Regions from separate parts of the Lutispora sp. genome, predicted to be linked through region 1. Evidence: riboswitches for the same ligand, from Rfam matches in the RefSeq annotation. Region 1 holds a riboswitch; each other region holds the start of a gene.

Region 1 (8,477 bases):
CTGTTGTAGCTGCAAAAAGAAGCGGAATCATAAAGGAATGTCATGTACATGAAGGTGCTGTTGCAGGTGCAACGAGAGAAGCGCTTGTGCAAATTAGTATGAAAGCAAGCGGTTATAGTATAGGTGGAAAAATTGGCATAGCCAGATCAGGCGAACACCTAAGCATATGCATATTTATGAGTTTAGGATTGCTGTACTTAAACGATGTGGTTATCGGGTTAGCTCATAGAGCCGTACCAGAACTTTAGAAAATTTTATAAAGATAAGGTATTGACAACTGTAAAGAATTCTTATAAAATCATATTCATATTTATTTATATTAAGAGATCATGTACAATATGGTTACTTGTTAGTTTGTAGTTTAGTAGAATGGTAGTTTACAGTATATTTTGTCAAAAGACTGATCTATCAGGGTCAGTTTTTTTATACAATACAATATTTCAAACATAAAAATGGAGGATGGTAGTATGGTAGTAAAACAAAAATCTTCAGTTCTTTTTGTGGTTCTTTTATTAATCATTTCATTGTTATCCGGCTGCAGCAATAATGCAGCAACGGTAAATAATCAAGATTCAGAATCCACAATTAAATCAAACAAACCCATAGAAATAGGAATAACCCAAATAGTTGAACATCCGGCTTTGGATTCAGCAAGACAAGGCTTTATTGATGCATTGGCTTCAAAAGGCTATAGAGATGGTGAAAACCTTAAAATAGATTTCCAAAATGCCCAGGGTGATATTCCTACAGCTCAGACTATTGCACAAAATTTCGCAAGCAGCAAGAAAGACATGATATTTGCTGTTGCCACACCTTCAGCTCAGGCAGCATTCAATGCTACAAAGGATATACCAATACTCATAACGGCTGTAACTGATCCAGAGGACGCAGGTTTAGTTAAATCAATGGAAAAACCAGAAACAAATGTAACGGGTACAAGCGATGCAGCACCTATGGAAAGACAGATGGAACTATTAAAGAATTTAATACCCCATGCAAAGAAAGTAGGAATTTTATATAATACCAGCGAAAGAAATTCGGAAATACAAGTAGAGATGGCAAAGGAGCTTTCCGATTCCTTTGATATTGAGATAATAGCCAGTGGCGTTACAAGCACCAATGAAGTACCTCAGGCTCTTGATTCTTTAATGAATAAGATTGATGTGCTTTATGTTCCTACAGACAATCTTATAGCTTCGGCTATAGCAATAATATCTGAAAAATGTATAGAAAATAACATACCTATAATTGGCTCTGAAAAAGGCCATGTAGAAGGGGGAGCCCTTGCAACAGAAGGAATAGATTACTACAAATTGGGTTTCCAAACAGGAATTATGGCTGTTGAAGTATTGGAGGGAGCCAGCACAAAAGATATGCCTATAGAGACTTTGAAAGATACAACCCTTACCATAAACATGGATACAGCAGAAAAGCTTAATATAGAAATATCAAAAGAAATGTTGGAGAGGGCTGAAATAGTAAAAGGCGGTGAAGTACAGTGATTGGAGGAGTATTAGAGCAAGGCTTCATATTTTCTATAATGGCCCTTGGAGTCTATATAACATATAAGATATTGAATTTTCCTGATATGTCTGTGGATGGCACCTTTCCATTAGGTGCCTCCGTAACTGCAATGCTGCTTATAAAAGGAGCAGACCCAGTATTTGCATGTATTATTTCAATTATTGCAGGAATGGCAGCAGGTTTAGTAACCGGTATACTCCATGTAAAGTTCAAAATAACAAATCTGTTATCAGGGATATTGGTAATGCTAGGTTTATATTCAATTAATCTAAGAATAATGGGTAAATCAAACACACCCTTTTTTACTGAAAAGACAATCTTTTCGGCGAATGCTCCATCAATAGTGGTTATAATCTCCTTGGCTTTGGTTGTTAAAGTATTGTTGGATATTATGTTCAGGACAAAATTCGGGTTCATATTAAAAGCCACAGGGGATAATCCCAATATGGTTACTACATTAGGCGTGGATATCGGTATGATTAAAATTATAGGAATAATGATTGCAAACGGTATAGTAGCTCTGTCCGGTTCTGTAATGGCTCAATATCAGCGCTTTTCTGATGTGGGCATGGGAACAGGTGTAATGGTTATGGGTTTGGCATCAATAATAATGGGAGAATCTGTATTGAAAGCGCTTCCAATCAGGTTTAGTACCTCCTGTGCACTGTTAGGCTCTTTATTCTACAAAGGAAGTATAGCAGCCGCTCTCAGGGCAGGTTTGCCGGCTACAGACCTGAGGCTTATCACATCTGTTATAGTTATAGCTGCTCTTGTAATATATAACGGAGGATTGAAAATGAAATTGAAGGGGAGTTTTAACTTAGGGGGTGTGAAAACTGTTACGAATTCAAAATCTGTATAAAACATTTAATAAGGATACAGTAAATGAAAATAAGCTGTTCCAAGGATTATCCCTCAATGTAAAAAAAGGAGATTTTATTACTGTAATAGGGAGCAATGGGGCTGGAAAATCAACACTTTTGAATATTATATCAGGAACCATACCCTGTGATGAAGGTTCCATATTCCTTAATGAAAAGGATATATCAAATATTCCTGAGCATAAAATAAGCAAGTTAGTGGGAAGGGTATTTCAGGACCCTAAAATGGCAACTTCTCCTTCAATGACTGTATTGGAAAATATGTCTATGGCATTGAATAAAAATAAATTATTTGGTTTTTCCTGGGGCATAGAAAGGAAAAAAATTAATGAAATAAAGAATTCACTTTCAAAGTTATCATTAGGCTTAGAAAATAAATTAGAAGTAAAGGTGGGACTTTTATCAGGAGGTCAAAGGCAGGCTATGGCCCTCCTTATGGCTACAATCTCAAATCCCTGTCTTTTATTATTGGATGAGCATATGGCAGCCTTAGATCCCAATACTTCTGAAATAATAGCCCAACTTACAGATAAAATTGTAACTGACAGCAAAATAACTACTTTAATGGTTACCCATAATCTTAAACAGGCTATAAGCATGGGAAACAGATTGATAATGATGCATAGAGGAAGGATTATTTTAGACATCGAGGGAGAAGAAAAGAAATCTTTGACACCAGAAAGGCTCATGGTACTATTTAGTGATAAAGAAAAGTCAGATATGTTGAGTGACCGGTTGATGTTGGCGTAAATAGGATAAAAAAGTAATTGACAAAACTGTGGTATGATGCTATACTACTTTTCAAATGAATATTTATTCTATCCAGAGAGGTGGAGGGACTGGCCCAATGAAACCCGACAACCGGCATTCTCATTCGAATGCAGCGGTGTCAATTCCAGCAGCATAAGCTGAAAGATAGAAAGGAAATTATTCTCTTCTGTTTTTCAGGAGAGTTTTTGTTTTTTAGAAATAGAATATCATGCTCTTATCCAGAGAGGTGGAGGGACTGGCCCAATGAAACCCGACAACCGGCATTCTCATTCGAATGCAGCGGTGTCAATTCCAGCAGCATAAGCTGAAAGATAAGAGAGGCGTTATCCCTCTTTTATCGTTGAGGGATTTTTTATTTTTAAAAAAAGCAGCAGCAAGAGGGGGCGTTAGAATGATCAGCATAGAAGGTTTATATAAAACATTTTTAGATACTGAAGGCGGTATAGAAGCATTAAAGGATATTAACCTTAAAATTGAAAAGGGAGATATTTTTGGCATAATAGGTCTGAGCGGAGCTGGAAAATCAACCCTTATCAGATGTATAAACAGACTGGAAGAACCTACAAAGGGGAGTATTATCATTGATGGTAAGGATGTAGTTAATCTAGACAAGAACCAACTTAGGGATATGAGAAGGAACATAGGCATGATATTTCAGCATTTTAATCTATTGAGCAGGAAAAATTGTAAGGAAAACATAGCTTTCCCATTAAAAATTATGAAATACGATAAAGAGCAAATTGAGAAAAGAGTTGATGAACTTCTGGACATTGTAGAGCTAAAGGATAAAAAATTGGCTTATCCAAGTCAATTAAGCGGTGGGCAAAAGCAAAGAGTAGCCATAGCAAGAGCATTGGCTACCAAGCCAAAAATACTCCTCTGTGATGAAGCTACATCTGCTCTTGATCCAAATACCACAGCTTCAATACTTAAGTTATTAAAAAACATAAATAAAACCTTAGGAATTACAATTGTCCTAATAACCCATCAGATGGAGGTCATCAAGGAAATATGCAATAAAGTTGCTGTAATATCTAATGGAAGCATAGTAGAACAGGGTAACACCTACAATGTATTTTCTAAGCCTTCTCATGAAATAACGAAGAGCTTTCTAAAAGATGTAACACTAAACATAGATAAAGATTCTTTAGATGATCCTGAAAATACTAAATTAGTGAGAATTACATTCTTCGATCACAAGGCAAAGGAGCCTTTGATATACAAGATTATCAAAAATTTTGATGTGGAAGCAAATATATTGTCTGGAAAGATGAGCAGCATACAGGGAAGGACCTATGGAAATCTGGTTGTTGGACTGAGAGGATCCAATGGAAATGTAAAGGATGCCATAGATTATTTGAAAGATGAAGGATTAGTAGTGGAGGGATTGAAACATAATGGAAGCTCTAATTGAATCAATAAAAAAAGTTGTACTCTTAATGCCGGTACCTTTATTTGAAACCTTCTATATGGTATTTGCATCCACATTGTTTTCTGTAATATTTGGAATGCCTTTAGGCATCATCACAGCAATATCTGAGAAGGGTAATATTTGGGAGAAGAAGAATTTAAACAGAATTCTAAATAGCGTAATAAATATAACAAGATCTTTTCCCTTCATAATACTGATGATTGCCGTATTTCCTCTGACAAAGCTGATAGTAGGAAAAAGAATAGGTACCACAGCGGCTATAGTGCCGTTGACTATAGCCGCAATACCTTTCGTTGCCAGGCTTGTTGAAACTGCAATAAAGGAGATAAACCCGGGCATCATAGAAGCTGCTCTATCTATGGGAGCTGATGTAAAACAGATTGTGTTCAGGGTTATGATACCTGAAGCTTTACCTTCCATAGCCTCGGGAATAATACTGACTATAATAAACCTTATTGGCTATTCTGCCATGGCGGGAGCTATCGGAGGCGGAGGATTGGGAAATCTGGCAATAAGATATGGTTATCAGGGATTTCAGGAAGATGTAATGATAGGGACAGTAATCGTTCTGATTTTAATGGTTCAAATAATTCAGGATATAGGAACAAGGATATACAGAAAACTTCTAAAATAGATTTAATAATAATATCAACTCAAAAATAATTATCGATAATTAAAATATACTTAATTCTAATTCAACCTGGCCAGTTGAATAAGAAAATCAAAACAATGAAAAATGAAAGGATGTTAAAAATTGAAAAAGATATTATCACTAGTTATAGCAATAGCTTTATTTAGTACATTATTAATCGGCTGTTCAACAGAACAACCAGCACCTGCACCAGGAACTGCAACAGGAGAAGAAAAAGGAGAAAAAGTCTTGAAAGTGGGGGCAACGCCTGTACCTCATGCAGAGATACTTGAAGTTGTTAAGCCTTTACTGGAAGAAAAGGGTATAAAACTTGAAGTGGTTGTATTTGATGATTATGTTCAGCCAAACACTGCATTGGCAGATAAAGAAATAGATGCAAACTTCTTTCAGCATCAGCCTTATTTAGATAATTTCAATGCAGAAAGAGATTTGAATCTTGTGTCTTTAGCTAAAGTGCATGTAGAGCCATTGGGACTTTATTCTAAGACTATAAAAAATATAGATGAATTAAAAGATGGCAGTACTATAGCAATCCCTAACGATGCCACAAACAATGCAAGAGCTTTGCTGCTCCTCCAGGCTAATGGAGTTATCAAACTAAAGGACGGAGGAACTATTACATCCACAGAGCTAGATGTGGTGGAAAATCCCCAAAATATTAAATTTGAAGCCATTGAAGCGGCACAATTACCCAGAGTCTTGGAAGATGTGGATGCAGCAGTAATAAATACAAACTTTGCTATACCTGCTGGCCTGAACCCTCTTAAAGATGCTCTTATAATAGAAGATGGAAACTCTCCTTATGCCAACATACTGGTTATTAGACAAGGAGAGGAAAGCAGAGAAGATTTGAAAGAGTTGGCAAATGTGTTGAACAGCAATGAAGTAAAAGAATTCATCGAAGAAAAATATGAAGGTGCTATAATTCCTGCATTTTAATCAATAAAGGACAAAATTTCAAATTTGAAGTATAATATATAGGTGGCCAATAATAATATAGATGGCTGCCTATATTGTTGTCTGAACCAATTTTAATACAAAATATAAGGGTAATAATATTTAAAATACTCGATAATAATCTTGATTGGACAAAAATCTTTCATAGAATTATAATTATAGTATTATGGTCAAAAATCAATTAATTGTAATATAACTGAAGGAGGTGTATATTTTGGAAAATACAGAGGGAAATGTATTACAGATTAATATAGAAGATGAGATGAAGAATTCCTTTATTGATTATGCCATGAGCGTTATTGTACAAAGAGCTCTTCCAGATGTGAGAGATGGTCTTAAGCCTGTACACAGGAGAATACTGTATGCCATGCACTCTATGGGTTTTACTCCTGATAAGCCTCACAGAAAATCAGCAACTACTGTCGGTGAAGTTTTAGGTAAATATCATCCCCATGGTGATGCTGCTGTATATGATACCATGGTAAGAATGGCACAAGATTTTTCATATAGATATACTCTTATTGATGGCCACGGAAACTTTGGTTCCATAGATGGAGATAGCGCTGCGGCAATGCGTTATACAGAAGCCAGGATGTCCAAAATATCTATGGAGTTGCTGAGGGATATCAATAAAGAAACTGTTGATTTTGTTCCAAACTATGATGAAAGCTTAAAGGAACCTTCTGTGCTCCCTTCTAAATTTCCAAATTTATTGGTCAATGGAAGCAACGGAATTGCAGTAGGTATGGCAACATCTATCCCGCCTCATAATCTAGGCGAGGTAATAGATGGGGTTATTGCTACTATAGATAATCCAGAAATAGAATTGGACCAGTTAATGAAACACATAAAAGGTCCTGACTTCCCAACAGGCGCTTTGATAATGGGTAGAGATGGAATCAAAAAGGCCTATGCTACCGGAAGAGGAAGGGTAATAATAAGGGCTAAAGCCGAAATCGAAAGCATGTCTGGCAATAGGCAAAGAATAGTTGTCACTGAGATTCCCTACCAAGTGAATAAAGCCAATCTGATTGAGAAGATTGCGGATCTTGTAAAGGATAAAAAAATCGAAGGCATTTCTGATTTGCGAGATGAATCTGATAGAGAAGGTATGAGAATTGTAATTGAGCTGAAAAGAGATGCCAATGCCAATATAGTATTGAACCTATTATATAAGCATACCCAGTTGCAAAGTTCCTTCAGCATAATAATGCTGGCTTTGGATAATGGTCAACCTAAGGTTATGAACCTGAGGGATATGATACAAAAATATATAGACCACCAAAGACAAATAATAATCAGACGAACCCAGTATGATTTAAGGAAAGCAGAAGAAAGAGCTCATATATTAGAAGGTTTAAGAATTGCCTTGGATCATATAGATGAAATTATTAACATTCTCAGAAGCTCAAAAACAGTACCCGAGGCAAAAGAGAGAATGATGGAAAGATTCGGCTTATCTGATGCTCAAGCAACTGCTATAGCAGAGATGAGATTAAAGAGTCTTACAGGTTTGGAAAGAAGTAAAATTGAAGAAGAATATCTTGGTTTGATAAAGGACATTGAATACTATAAGTCCATATTAGCCAGTGAACTCATGGTTTCCAATATAATAAAACAGGAACTTCTGGATATAAAGAAGACATATGGAGATAAAAGAAGAAGCAAAATAACTCACTCTGTTGAGGAAGTAAATGAGGAAGATCTCATAGAAGAGGAAGAGGTTGCAGTTACTCTAACCCATTTTGGCTATATAAAGAGGCTTCCTGCAGACACCTATAAGAGCCAAAGGAGGGGAGGCAAAGGCATCACTGCTCTTCAGACGAGAGAAGATGATTTTGTCGAACATTTGTTTATCACCTCAACACATAATTACTTGCTATTCTTTACAAACAAGGGTAGAATGTTTAGACTCAAGGCCTATGAAATTCCTGAGGCAGGAAGACAGGCGAAAGGCACTGCGTTGGTAAATCTGCTTCAACTGGATAGGAATGAAGCGGTCAATGCTGTAATACCTATAAAAGGGTTTGAAGATGAAGGATATCTAATTTTCATGACTAAAAACGGGACAATAAAGAAAACAGAATTGAAGCAGTATGCATCTCAGAGGGTGACTGGTCTTAATGCAATAACTCTAAGGGACGAAGATGAGCTTATTTCTGTTAAGCTAACAAGAGGCACTACAGAGCTTATTGCTATTACAAGACATGGTTTGGCCATAAGATTCCCAGAAACAGATGTGAGGGATATGGGTCGTACA
Region 2 (8,477 bases), on a different contig from region 1:
TATCGAGAATCCTCAAATCCTCATTTAATGTCTGCCTATCCAACCTGCCTGCATACAATCCTATTGCAATTTCCTGAGTGATTTTCTGACCATATTCCAACAGCAAATCTTTTTTACTGTCTATGAAATATTGGGAAAAAAGCTTCATAAGCACCAAAGCCAATATGCCAAACCCTAATATTATAGTGATGCCATATGTGATAAAAAGCCTCTTAAATATGCTTTTCTTCATCGCTTCACCTCAAATTTATAGCCTACACCCCATACGGTTTTGATTTCCCATCTTCCCATATCGTCATGAAGCTTCTCTCTCAACCTCTTTATGTGGACATCCACAGTCCTTGAGTCTCCTATATAGTCATAATCCCATACCTTTTCCAAAAGCTGCTCTCTGGTAAAAACCTGATTTGGTCTGGAAGCAAGGAAGTATAAAAGCTCCATCTCTTTAGGAGGTAATTCCATTCTATTTCCCTGGAATGTGACAGTATAGTCGTTTTTGTCTATGCTTAGGCCAGGAAATACCAGCTTTTCATCCTTTATCATACCATTGTTCTGAGTCCTTCTCAGCACAGCCTTAACTCTTGCCAAAAGCTCCTTAGGGTCAAAAGGCTTCACCATATAGTCATCAGCCCCCAGCTCAAGGCCCAGTACCTTATCTATTACTTCGCCTCGTGCTGTAAGCATTATGATGGGTATATTCCCTGTTTTCCTTATCTGCTTGCATACCTCATACCCATCCATATTTGGCATCATTATATCCAGAATCACCAGATCCGGAGTCCATTGGTAGAATGTATCCAATGCTTTTTTGCCGTCATATGCAATTTTCACACAAAACATTTCCTTCTCAAGATAGATCCTGATAAGTTCTGCTATATTCTGGTCATCGTCAACTACAAGTATCTTATATTTCATTTCTCCACACCTTCTCAGTTTTAATTCTTAGATAATGGCCACTGATGAGTCTGGAACATTACACAGCTTAAAATAGCTGGTCCAGCTCATGAATAATATGTTTCAAACACCATCTTAGCAAAGAGTGCGCTAACCTTAACAGAATGATACAGCAAATTATTTAAATAATCAATAAAGCCTCAGAAAGAAAAATAAGAAGCTATAAAAAGATTGAAAAACCAGGCTTGTCTATTTCACCTATTATAAATTCATATGATTCAAAATAAACCATAGGGAAATTTGATTTATGATTTTATGTCAAATTATAATGTAAAAATAAACTTTCTTTTTAGAATTGAGGTTAAAACATGACTAAGATTTATGTTGAATTCGATAATAATATTCCCAGATATGCATGTACAAGCTGTGGCTCCTGTGATAGTTTAATAGGCAAAAGCCTTTGCAAAGTAAAAAACAGAGGATGCTGCTGGTACTTCCCCAAATTCACTCTGATAGATATTCAAAGAATGTCTAAAACAACGGATGGTCTGAAAGCTCTCAATAGGATTATAAACAATCCTGGTACTCAAATCTATAATTACTATATTCATGCTAAAGGATTTTTTGATGAAGCTGAATATAAAAGGTATATGGAAAGCGATATGCTGCCGGTGGGAGATTATTTAGAAGACCACACCATATTTTTCAGAGGCTGTCCCTTCGTAAAACCAGGTAAAGGCTGCACCTTGCCTCCGAGATATAGAACCTTCGTATGCAACTTTTTCATATGCAAGGAAATATCTGAAATGGCGAAATCTCATGAATTATTTCATAGATATGAAGAAGAAAGGCTTAGATATTCAAGATGGCTTGACTGGGAGAACGAGAACTTAAGGCATATTCTTTCCCAGGAAAACCTTACACTCCAGAGCAATTTTACAGAGGTTATCAAAGAACTTCAGGAATTGGAGTTATCTCAATATGAGTTTCCTTGTCTTGAACCCATAGTTCTGGATGATTCATGGTACAGGGGTGCATAAAGAAAGCAAAAAGTTGGCTGGGTCTTATGACATAAAATCCAGCCAACTTATAAAACAGACTCTAATTCAACACTTATGCCTGAATCAACCAAATCTAGTTTACCTCATTCCTTTTTCAAACAAACAATCATTTAACTAACCTGACAAACCCTAAACCAATTTACACTTACTACCCAACTTGTTCTAAGCATAATAAGCTAACTTACCAACTAACCAAAAAACTCGAAATCTGACAAATTTTAATGTTGGTTGAATTAGAGTCTGCAGGAAAGATGTTCTCCATCTTTCTTACTTATAGTATATCACATTGACAGCAAAAAATATACATAAATTTTCAGAAAATTTAATTATTCTTACTTCCTTTTAAAACCATTTCTGCAACCTTTACTGAATCTCTGGCATCCTTTACATAAAAGTCTGCCCCTATCATATTTGCGTAGTTTTCATTAAGCACGGCTCCCCCTGCCATTACCACACAATCAGGGCAGTGAAGCCTCAGAGCTTTTATGGTTTCTTCCATGCTTTGTACAGTTGTTGTCATCAAAGCACTTAACCCTACTAAAGGAGCTTTTACTTCCTTAACCTTCTCAATAATCTTCTCCTTCGCTACATCTTTGCCTAGATCATAAACTCTAAAACCATAGTTTTCTAAGAGTATCTTTGCAATGTTTTTGCCTATATCATGGATGTCTCCCTTGACAGTTGCTATCACAATATTTCCTTTGTTTATAGCTTTATCTTGAGAAGAGTTTTCCATCATATCTTCTTTTATGACTTCAAATGCATTTTTCACCGTTTCAGCAGACAATATAAGCTGAGGAAGAAATATTTCTCCCTTTTCGTATTTTTCTCCCACTGTATCGAGAGCAGGTATAAGGTAATTGTCCACTATCTCCAAGCCTCTAAATTCTTTAAGAAGCTCCTTCACTACCTCTTTTACCTCTTCTTTCATTCCATCTATTATAATTTTCTTTAAATCCTTACTGCTTCTATTAACATTGCTTTGAGGTTTAGTTTTTATATCTGTATATGCATTTATATAGTCCTTGCTGTCCCTATCATGATTCCACAAAACATTAAAAGCTCTCACAGTATCCCTCATATCAGCCTCCATAGGATTCATGATAGGCGCATCTAGACCTGCAGAGAGGGCTGCAGCCAGAAATGTTCTGTTTAGTATGCCTCTTGCCGGCAATCCGAAGGATACATTGCTGACTCCAAGGGTGGTCATCACTCCCAGTTTTTCCTTGACTAGTCTTACTGCCTTTATAGTTTCCTTTACTTCTCTTTGCTGAGCCGAAGCTGTAAGAACAAGGCAGTCCACTATTATGTCTTCTTTTGGTATGCCATATTCACTGGCTTTTTTTATTATCTTTTCTGCAATTTTCAACCTGTCTTCCGCTGTTTCAGGTATTCCCTTCTCGTCTAGTGTAAGAGCCACCATCAGGCAGCCATATTTTTTTACAATGGGCAAAATGCTTTCCATAGCCTTGTCTTCCCCATTGACTGAATTAATTATTGGTCTTCCGTTGCAAACCCTTACTCCCGCTTCAATAACCTCCGGTCTTACACTATCTATCTGTAATGGAAGGTTTACTATTCCTTGTATTTCCTTTACCACTTTTACCATTACAGCTTTTTCATCTATTTCTGGAAGCCCTACATTAACATCAAGCATATGGGCTCCATTGTCTTTCTGGTCCACCGCTTCTCTCAATATATAGTCCATATCACCTTCTATTAAGGCTTGCTTTAATCTTTTCTTGCCTGTGGGATTTATACGTTCTCCGATTATCTTTACTTCTCCACCTAAGACTACGGTACATGTAGAAGAGCTGGCTGCCGTAATCCTTTTGATCTCATTTTTAGCAGGCTTCAAGCCTGCCAAGGCACTCTTTAATGCTTTTATATGCTCCGGTGTAGTACCACAGCATCCTCCCAATAATCTTACTCCTGATTCAGCCATTTGTCTGCCATAGGCTGCGAACTTCTCTGGATTTATTTCGAATACTGTTTCATTTCCCACCATTTTAGGCAACCCTGCATTGGGCTGAACTATCACAGGTATCCTTGAATATTTGAGAACTTCATAGACTAAAGGCATCATCTCCTTCGGTCCCAGTGAACAATTAATACCTAAAGCTGCTATTCCAAGATTCTGTAGTATATTTACCATGGTCAGAGGATCTGTGCCCGTCAGAGTTCTTCCATCCTCTTGAAATGTCATAGTACATATTATTGGAAGACTGGAGTTTTCTCTAGCTGCAAGTATAGCCGCTCTGACTTCATATATATCTGACATAGTTTCAATTATAATTAAGTCTGCTCCTGCTGAGGCTCCCACTGTAATTTGCTCCTTAAAAGCTTCATAGGCAGCTTCAAAGCTCAAGCTGCCATAGGGCTCCATAAGCTGCCCCAAAGGTCCAATATCCAAAGCCACCAGCTTATCTTTGGCTGCTTTTCTGGCTATTTCCACTGCACTTCCTATAACATCCTCCAAAGGCAGATCTTTATCATTTAACTTATACCTATTGGCACCAAATGTATTGGTTGTTATCACATCAGCTCCTGCGCCTATGTAAGCTTTATGTATCTTTTCAATAACTTCCGGTTTCTCAATATTGTACCTTTCAGAGAGTTCTCCTGCTTTCATTCCATAAGCCTGTAGCATAGTCCCCATGGCACCGTCAAATACTAAAAATTTGCTAAAATCAACATTCCAACTCATTTGCATCTCCACACTTTCTATACATACAATTTTTTTCTTTGCATCTGCTGCATTTATCTACTACAACATTTTCTTCCCCTCTATGAAGCCCTATTAAAGCAGTCACCGACTTTCTTGGAATCATTATATAATTTTTGTTTACCGTAAGCCCAATCCTTATATGAGCTTTAAGCACTTCAATAATAGCCTTTTGATGAGTTATGGACAAATCCCCGTACCCTGGGCTATATCTATCGGTTATATTGTATCCTGCCTTTTGTGCCATCTCCTTTATCTCTTCCTGTACCTCATCACAGACAGCCTCTATTGCAGCAGTGGCACATGCGTCCATCACTATGCCCTTGGTAAGGTTTAGCCTGGAATAATATCCAATCCTCTTATCAACTTCAATGCCCAATGTGGCTGCCATAAGAGCACATCTATCCGAATTCTGCAGATGGTCTCTCAGATACCTGCTTTCAAAAATCAGGTTCGTATCCTTGAGAATAACTTTGTCACCTTGTTTTTCTATATCATATATATTATAAACAAAGCTTTTCTTCATCACTTCTCTTATTTCAGCGATACATTCATATATTAGATTTTCCATGGCTTCATCAATGCTTTGATTCTTGTAGCCAAGATATCTCAAAACTTCCATCCTGTCAATATTCACTGTAATCCCTCCGATTTAGAATATATTACACATAAATATACATAAAATCAATAATATTTTATTTTTCCTTGACAATTGCTTTTCTTTAGCTTAAAATTCTCTGTATACAAAACTTAATAATTACTTATCCAGAGAGGTGGAGGGACTGGCCCTATGAAGCCCGACAACCGGCATTCCCATTCGAATGCAGCGGTGTCAATTCCTGCAGGATTATGTGTTTATCCTGAGAGATAAGAGTGACATGTGCACAAAAGCATATGATGCTTTATAGCTTTGTAAGGTTGCTTTCTTATCCGAAAGTGGCCTTTTTTAATTAACCCCAATAAATGAATATCGTAAGCCATTGGCTTAGCTAATGATATAAAACTAACCAATCTATGAGAGGAGAACAAAAATGAAAATTAGAGACCTATTTATCAATAAGCCAGTAATATCTTTAGAAATATTTCCACCAAAACCCGAAACACCAATTGACACGATTTTCGATACAATAGACGCTCTATCTGACTTGAAACCTGATTTTATAAGTGTCACTTATGGGGCAGCAGGAGGCAGCAAGCACTATACAGTACAGATTGCAGATATTATAAAAAATAAATACGGCATAGAAGCATTAGCCCATCTTACCTGCATAAATTCTACAAAAAAAGAAGTAGAGGATATTTTGCAACAGCTTAAAAAGTCTAATATAGAGAATGTACTGGCTCTTAGAGGCGACAGACCACAGGATGAAAGCTATATTGCCCCAGAGGATAACGATTATAAATATGCATCGGATCTTATTGCTCATATAAAAAGTTTAGGAGATTTCTGCATAGGTGCCGCATGTTACCCGGAAGTCCATATTGAAGCAGAAAGTTGTATAGCTGATCTTCGCAGCTTGAAAAGGAAGGTTGAATTGGGTGCTGATTTCCTCATAACTCAGCTGTTTTTGGACAATAATTTCTATTTTGATTTCATTGAAAAAATAGGGATAATGGATATATCTATTCCTGTATCAGTAGGGATAATGCCGGTGATAAATAAAAAGCAAATAGAACGCATAACCAGTCTCTGCGGAGCAAGTATTCCTACAAAGTTCAGGCGTATCCTGGATAGATATGAAAACAACCCGGAAGCTTTAAAGGAAGCCGGTATTGCCTATGCAACGGAGCAAATAATAGATCTGCTTTCATCAGGTGTGGATGGAATCCATTTGTATACCATGAATAAGCCTGAAGTGGCTAGAAAAATTATAAAGCAAATATCCAGCATCAGAAGCCACTTTGAGAACCTTAATCATGCTTAAAAATCTTCATTCCCGGAAACTGTATTCCTATATAAATCGAGCCGAATTATTTACAATAATTCGGCTCTCGTTTAGGAAAGGGTTAATGGAACAAGCTGGCTTAATTAAATTTATATAAAAGGTATAACCTTGTTTTTGAAAAACTCTCTCGCAGTTTCGGGTACAACATTGTATTTATCACCGTCAATTGAAACAGTTACCCCTGGATTTTGGCATTGTTTAGCGCAAAATGTTGCATTAAAATCAATTTTATCGTGTAGAGAGTTTTCCTCAATCATTTGCTGGAATACCTGAATAACATTATATGAACCTTTTAAGTGACAAGAACTGCCAATACATACATTCAACTTCATCATTTTAACCCTCCTGATTCTTGGAAGCATATTCTACATGAAGCATTTCATGGACTTTTCCTTTCAGTATACCGTTATACAAAGACATCATAAGTGGGTTTTCCTCAGAACGTTTTATATTGCAAAGCTTGTCGGCAGTATATAGGCCTTTTCCTCTCTTTTCCTTAGCATCATAGGCTGCAAAGGGTTGACCTGCGCCATTTATGCACCCGCTGGGACAAGCCATGACTTCAACAAAATCATAATGCTCTCCTGCTTTGATCCTTTCAATCAAATCACTTGCATTCTTCAGCCCGCTGACAATAGCGATTTTTACTTCTCTATCGCCGAACATTATGGAAGTTTCCTTTACACCTTCCATTCCCCGGACGCCTTTATAGGCAATGGACATAAGTCCAGTTCTTGATTTGTCCGAAGCGATGCGTCGCAAAACCGCTTCTGTAACACCGCCGGTAACTCCAAATATGACACCAGCACCTGTCATTGTACCAAAAGGCATGTCAATTGATTCCGGTTCTAACTCGCTGAATATAATGCCTGATTCTTTTATCATCTGTATAAGTTCCTGGGTTGTTAATACAAAGTCTACATTGGGAACTCCATCAACTTTAAACTCATCACGGGCAGCTTCGTACTTTTTAGCAGTGCAAGGCATAATGGCAACATGGACTACCTTTCTTGATGAGGTTTTGCCTTCTTCCTTTATTATGCCAGCAAACATTTCCATGGGTGAACGGCAAGTTGAAACATGAGGGAGCAGCTCAGGATAGTTCTTCTCGCAATAGTTCACCCATGCTGGACAACAAGATGTAAATAATGGCATATCATGATTGCCTTCTTCCAGTCTCTTCAAAAGCTCATTGGATTCTTCCAAAACAGTCAAATCTGCACCAGTTGAAGTATCATATATCTCATCAAAACCCATACGACGGAGGGCTGCAACAATCTTGCCCATGGCATTTTCACCGTCAGGAATTCCCAACTCCTTGCCCAATCCTACTCTTACAGCCGGAGCAATCTGAACTGTAACCTTTGTATTCTTATCATCCAAGGCTTTCCATACTTTTGCAGTATCATCTTTAACCACAATAGCACCTGTGGGACATACAGCAGCGCACTGACCACAGCCAACACAGGGTGATTCACCGATTGGGCCGTTAAAAGCAGTGCTTATGGTCATTTTCGAGCCTCTATGGGCAAAATCAATAGCCCCCACATTTTGAACTTCATTGCACATTCTCACACAGTCACCGCAGAGTATACATTTATTTGCATCCCTTGTGATACATGGTGAAGAATCATCCACATTTGGTTCCTCTGCTGTATTGGGGAAGCGTACACCTTGGATATTAAATCTCATAGCCAGATCCTGCAGCTTGCATTTACCGTTATTATTGCAGGTTGTACAATCACGGCAATGGTTGGCAAGAAGCAGTTCCAATATATTCTTTCTATATTTTCTCAGCCTTTCTGTATTGGTTCTGATCTCCATGCCTTCTCTGGGAGGAGTGGAGCATGC
Region 3 (4,636 bases), on a different contig from region 1:
TCTACTTTATCTGTTTTCTCCCAAGCTACGCCTAAATCAGTTCTGCCCATATGTCCATAAGCCGCCAGTTTCTTGTATATAGGCTTTCTCAAATCCAAGTCTCTTATTATTGCTGCAGGCCTTAAGTCGAAAACTCTATTTACTATTTCAGCTATCTTATCATCAGCAATTTTACCGGTGCCAAAGGTATCTATCATTACTGATACAGGCTTTGCTACTCCTATAGCATATGCAATCTGAACTTCGCATTTGGAAGCCAAGCCTGCAGCTACCACATTCTTAGCTACATATCTAGCTGCATAGGAAGCGGATCTGTCAACCTTGGTTGGGTCCTTGCCGGAGAATGCGCCTCCGCCATGTCTTGCATAGCCGCCGTAGGTGTCTACTATTATCTTTCTCCCTGTCAAGCCTGAATCTCCATGAGGTCCTCCAATTACAAATCTCCCGGTAGGATTGATAAAGTATTTTGTCTTCTCATCAAGCATATCTGCAGGTATTATAGGCTTAATAACATGTTCTATTATATCCCTCTCGATGGTGTCATGATCCACATCAGGGTGATGCTGGGTAGAAACCACCACTGTGTCAACTCTTACCGGCTTGTCATCTATATATTCAACAGTAACCTGGGTTTTGCCGTCAGGCCTTAGATAATCAAGTGTTCCATCCTTTCTTACCTGCGCAAGTCTTCTGGCTAATTTATGAGCTAGAGATATAGGCATAGGCATGAGTTCAGGAGTTTCATCGCAGGCAAAACCAAACATCATACCCTGATCTCCTGCACCTATGGCTTCAACCTCTTCTTCTGTCATTTCACCTTTTTTAGCCTCCAATGCCTTATCCACTCCAAGGGCTATATCAGGAGACTGCTCATTTATGGATGTGATTACACCGCAGGTTTCTGCATCAAAGCCAAACTTAGCGCGGGTATAACCTATCTCCTCCACTGTTTCTCTAACTATTTTCGGTATATCAACATAACATTGGGTGGTTATTTCACCCATAACCAAAACAAGTCCTGTTGTTGCACTGACTTCGCAAGCTACTCTGCCCATGGGGTCATTTTCCATTATGGCATCTAAAACCGCATCTGATATCTGATCGCAAACCTTATCCGGATGTCCTTCAGTAACAGATTCAGAAGTAAATAACTTTCTAATCATCCTATCTCCTCCTAATAAAAATATCTCCTTTGTGTAGTCCTATTATTCTCAAGACATAAAAAAAGCTTCTTCGATGAAGAAGCTCATTTTCATAAAGTTGAAAATCCATCCTCATCTTTCAGGATAAACCTGCAGGAATTGGCACCGCGCTCTTTGCCGGTTGCCGGGTTTCATAGGGCCCTTCCCTCCACCTCTCTTGATAAGGGTACTTATTATTCAATTCTAGAGTATATTAGCATATGTATCTAAAAATGTCAATAAGAAAGGCTTCCATTGGAAACATCAATAACAATCAAGGAAGCCTTTCTTGAAACCCATTACGGAAAGTTTATATTAAGGTAGAATTATACTTTCCTATGGGTTATAAAAAAGGCTTCCTGTTAGAAGCATTTTAAAAATAATGGTGGGGAAAGGTGGATTCGAACCACCGAAGTCTGAGACAACAGATTTACAGTCTGCCCCCTTTGGCCACTCGGGAATTTCCCCATATTCAATTGCCCATTTTTATCGGACAAAGACTATGATACATCATAGACATGGGTTTTGTCAACACCATTTTTACTGGAATTTATTACAGTTCATCAAACCATCTGCTGCCTTGATGAGCAGCAATTCTATAAATCAATATATCCAATAAGCCATAGAAAGCAAATAGCCCAATAAATATCTCTTTATAGCCCAGATTTAATAACAATATAGGAAGAAAGTTTAAAAATCCAAATGCTATGCTCATAAACATTATCAATACACCATTTATATTCTGCTTAACCGCTTTTTGTTCGTTATCCCAATTCAACTTGGGAAATTTTAAATCCAGCAATATTCCTAGATAATTAATAAAAACAGCTGAAGGTAAGCTTATCATGAGAGCCATTAATACCATATTTACAGGTAAGGAAAACAAAATCCAAACCACCGCTAAACCTATGATTATACCTGCAAGCCCCATCATCGTTCCTGACATAACCTTGGCATTTATGATGACCTTATAATTAACAGGCAAGTATTTTGATACATATAGGTTTTTCCCTTCTCTGGATATGGCGGTTGAAGAAATCATGTTGGTACCGCTTATAAACATTGCAGCACTGGCCACACCTGCTACAGCATATCTCAAAGCATTCGGGTTGCTAAGTTGTGCTACGGCGCTCCTAAACTGTTCTATCTCTCCCCCTTTTGTAAATATTGGTATCAAAATGAACACAGGCCAAAGGAAATTCATCAAAACGCAATTTAGAAAATATACCGGTGTTCTGAAAAGCAGTTTTAATTCTTTAATACAAAAAGCTATAAGATGACTTTTCCTTTTGTAAAGATTGGCTTTTGATGCTTTAGTCTTTCTGGAAGAGGCAGCTTCTGTCAATCCCACCACGCCTTTTAGATAAAGTTTATCACCTAAATATAAAAATATTCCTAAAAATATTCCCGCTCCAGCAATAGCAATTAGCATATTGCCCACAGAATAAATGAAGTCAGCGTGGTTTGTCAGCGCCAGGGTCATAAATCTATTAACTACAAAGATGTCTTGTGCTTTTGACAATACCGAATTATTACCCTGCTCAATTATTCTCATCATGTCTTCAGGGTTTGCCATAGACTGAGTAAAGTTTTGAATCAATAGGTTAAATCCTATTGCGATAATCATTGCCATAACGCCGGATAAAATTTTCATCCTATCTTTATTCTTAACAAACCGGAAACTTCTAATAACTAAAATATCTATAAGAGAAGCAAACACCAATGGTACTACAGGAAAGATTAGGTATGCCACAAACCCCATAATAACATAGGTTATATTGGCTCTATCCTTTATTCCATAGGCTATCAACACAGGAAGAAAAAACACCAGTTGAGTCACATATTCATATACCAATACTGTTGCAAACTTGGCTCCAAGTATTTGCCATGACTTAAAAGGCAGTGGGAGCAGCAGTTCAATATCATTGGAATAAAAGAAAGCTCCCATTATATAAAATATACCTAAAAAAAATGTTAATAAACTGACCATAGAAACTGTAAGCCATAATATGAGTCCTTGCTGACCAACAGGAGCCATTATATCGTATACTTCCCGTACCATTCGCCATTCTATGGCTGCCAGAGGCATCATGGATAAAGCAATTATTACCCCAATACCTGCTGTTTTTTTATTAAACTTTAAATTAGTTTTAAGCAAAACCCTTGCAAGTTTAAGCATCTTTTTCATTTTCCACCAACTCCAGAAACATTTTTTCCAAGGATTCATCGCCTTTAAAGTGATGTCTCATATCCTCCATGGAGCCATAAAATAATATTTTTCCCTTATTTATTATGGCTACCTTGGTACATATTTTTTCTGCTACATCCAGCACATGGGTAGAAAAGAACAGGGTTTTGTTCTTGGCTGCGTGCTCCTTCATCATCTCCTTGAGAATAAAAGAGGATTTAGGATCAAGGCCTGTCATGGGCTCATCTAATATCCAAACACTGGGTTCATGAATTAATGCTCCCATCAACACGATTTTTTGTCTCATACCGTGAGAATAGCCTTGGATCTCATCAAAAAGAGCTTCCGTCATTCCGAATCTTTCTGCCAGGCCGTCTATTCTTATTTTTCTGTCGTTCTCATCAACTTCATAAACATCAGCCATAAAATTAAGATATTCTATTCCCTTAAGCCTTAAGAACATATCTGGACTATCAGGAACAAAACCAAATTGTTTTTTTGCCTTGATAGGTTCTTTCTCAATATCAATTCCGTTGATTTTTATGCTGCCACTATCACTTCTCAAAATTCCAGTAATCATTTTTATTGTCGTTGTTTTTCCAGCTCCGTTAGGTCCCAGAAAGCCTACGATTTCTCCGTCAGGTATTAAGAGGCTTATATTATCTACAGCTTTATTTTTGCCCCCAAAAGTTTTTGACACATTGGTTATTTCAATCAAATTTATAACCCCCATATATTTAGATAATTATTTAAATATCTAAATAACATTTTATACTTCTTTTAATATTTTATCAATAAGGAAATACTTAATTCAAAGAAGTTTTTGTTGCGTTGCCTAGGGGATTCCTTTTCCGTCCTGTTACGTGTTTCGTGTTGCGAGTTACGAGTTGCTTAGGTATTCCTTTTAGGTCATTGTGATGAACATGGATTAACACGGCGGGATTTTTTTGAAACCACTAAAAGACACAAAAAACAAAAAACAAAGCACGATTTAAAAAATCGTGCTTATGATTCAAAATGGTCGGGGTGACAGGACTTGAACCTGCGGCCCCATGGTCCCAAACCACGTACGCTACCATCTGCGCTACACCCCGACGACACTATTAGATTATATACAAAATCTCAGAAGAATGCAAGAGGAAATTTATTCTTTCTATAAAAAATCTTTTTTTCTATAAATCCTGCTTAGATAATACCAAGCTGGCAATACAAAAAGAGTTCAAATCATATGTATAAATTAACCTTCCTGCCTATATACATGTTAATA

What was found. A riboswitch is a leader RNA that binds a small molecule or an ion and turns the genes downstream of it on or off. The one in region 1 is predicted to bind S-adenosylmethionine.
Region 2: it holds a riboswitch for S-adenosylmethionine, as region 1 does, so the genes downstream of both, metF (methylenetetrahydrofolate reductase [NAD(P)H]) here and ACESM9_RS02285 (methionine ABC transporter ATP-binding protein) in region 1, are expected to answer to the same signal.
Region 3: it holds a riboswitch for S-adenosylmethionine, as region 1 does, so the genes downstream of both, metK (methionine adenosyltransferase) here and ACESM9_RS02285 (methionine ABC transporter ATP-binding protein) in region 1, are expected to answer to the same signal.

What each region holds. Positions count from the first base shown of each region.
Region 1 covers NZ_JAWLCK010000006.1:49,424-57,900, forward strand. Annotated here, with positions in the region: gene ACESM9_RS02265 (HutP family protein) at 1-248, shown strand, start outside; gene ACESM9_RS02270 (ABC transporter substrate-binding protein) at 468-1,502, shown strand; gene ACESM9_RS02275 (ABC transporter permease) at 1,499-2,386, shown strand; gene ACESM9_RS02280 (ABC transporter ATP-binding protein) at 2,361-3,155, shown strand; SAM riboswitch class I at 3,221-3,327, shown strand; SAM riboswitch class I at 3,388-3,494, shown strand; gene ACESM9_RS02285 (methionine ABC transporter ATP-binding protein) at 3,568-4,590, shown strand; gene ACESM9_RS02290 (methionine ABC transporter permease) at 4,574-5,242, shown strand; gene ACESM9_RS02295 (MetQ/NlpA family ABC transporter substrate-binding protein) at 5,363-6,199, shown strand; gene gyrA (DNA gyrase subunit A) at 6,432-8,477, shown strand, end outside.
Region 2 covers NZ_JAWLCK010000056.1:1,791-10,267, reverse strand. Annotated here, with positions in the region: gene ACESM9_RS09235 (ATP-binding protein) at 1-232, opposite strand, end outside; gene ACESM9_RS09230 (response regulator) at 229-915, opposite strand; gene ACESM9_RS09225 (hypothetical protein) at 1,263-1,934, shown strand; gene ACESM9_RS09220 (homocysteine S-methyltransferase family protein) at 2,278-4,662, opposite strand; gene ACESM9_RS09215 (vitamin B12 dependent-methionine synthase activation domain-containing protein) at 4,646-5,317, opposite strand; SAM riboswitch class I at 5,439-5,554, shown strand; gene metF (methylenetetrahydrofolate reductase [NAD(P)H]) at 5,712-6,605, shown strand; gene ACESM9_RS09205 ((2Fe-2S) ferredoxin domain-containing protein) at 6,716-6,961, opposite strand; gene ACESM9_RS09200 ([FeFe] hydrogenase, group A) at 6,963-8,477, opposite strand, start outside.
Region 3 covers NZ_JAWLCK010000157.1:82-4,717, forward strand. Annotated here, with positions in the region: gene metK (methionine adenosyltransferase) at 1-1,163, opposite strand, end outside; SAM riboswitch class I at 1,272-1,369, opposite strand; tRNA gene ACESM9_RS14215 (tRNA-Tyr) at 1,565-1,649, opposite strand; gene ACESM9_RS14220 (putative ABC transporter permease subunit) at 1,735-3,369, opposite strand; gene ACESM9_RS14225 (ABC transporter ATP-binding protein) at 3,353-4,087, opposite strand; tRNA gene ACESM9_RS14230 (tRNA-Pro) at 4,388-4,463, opposite strand.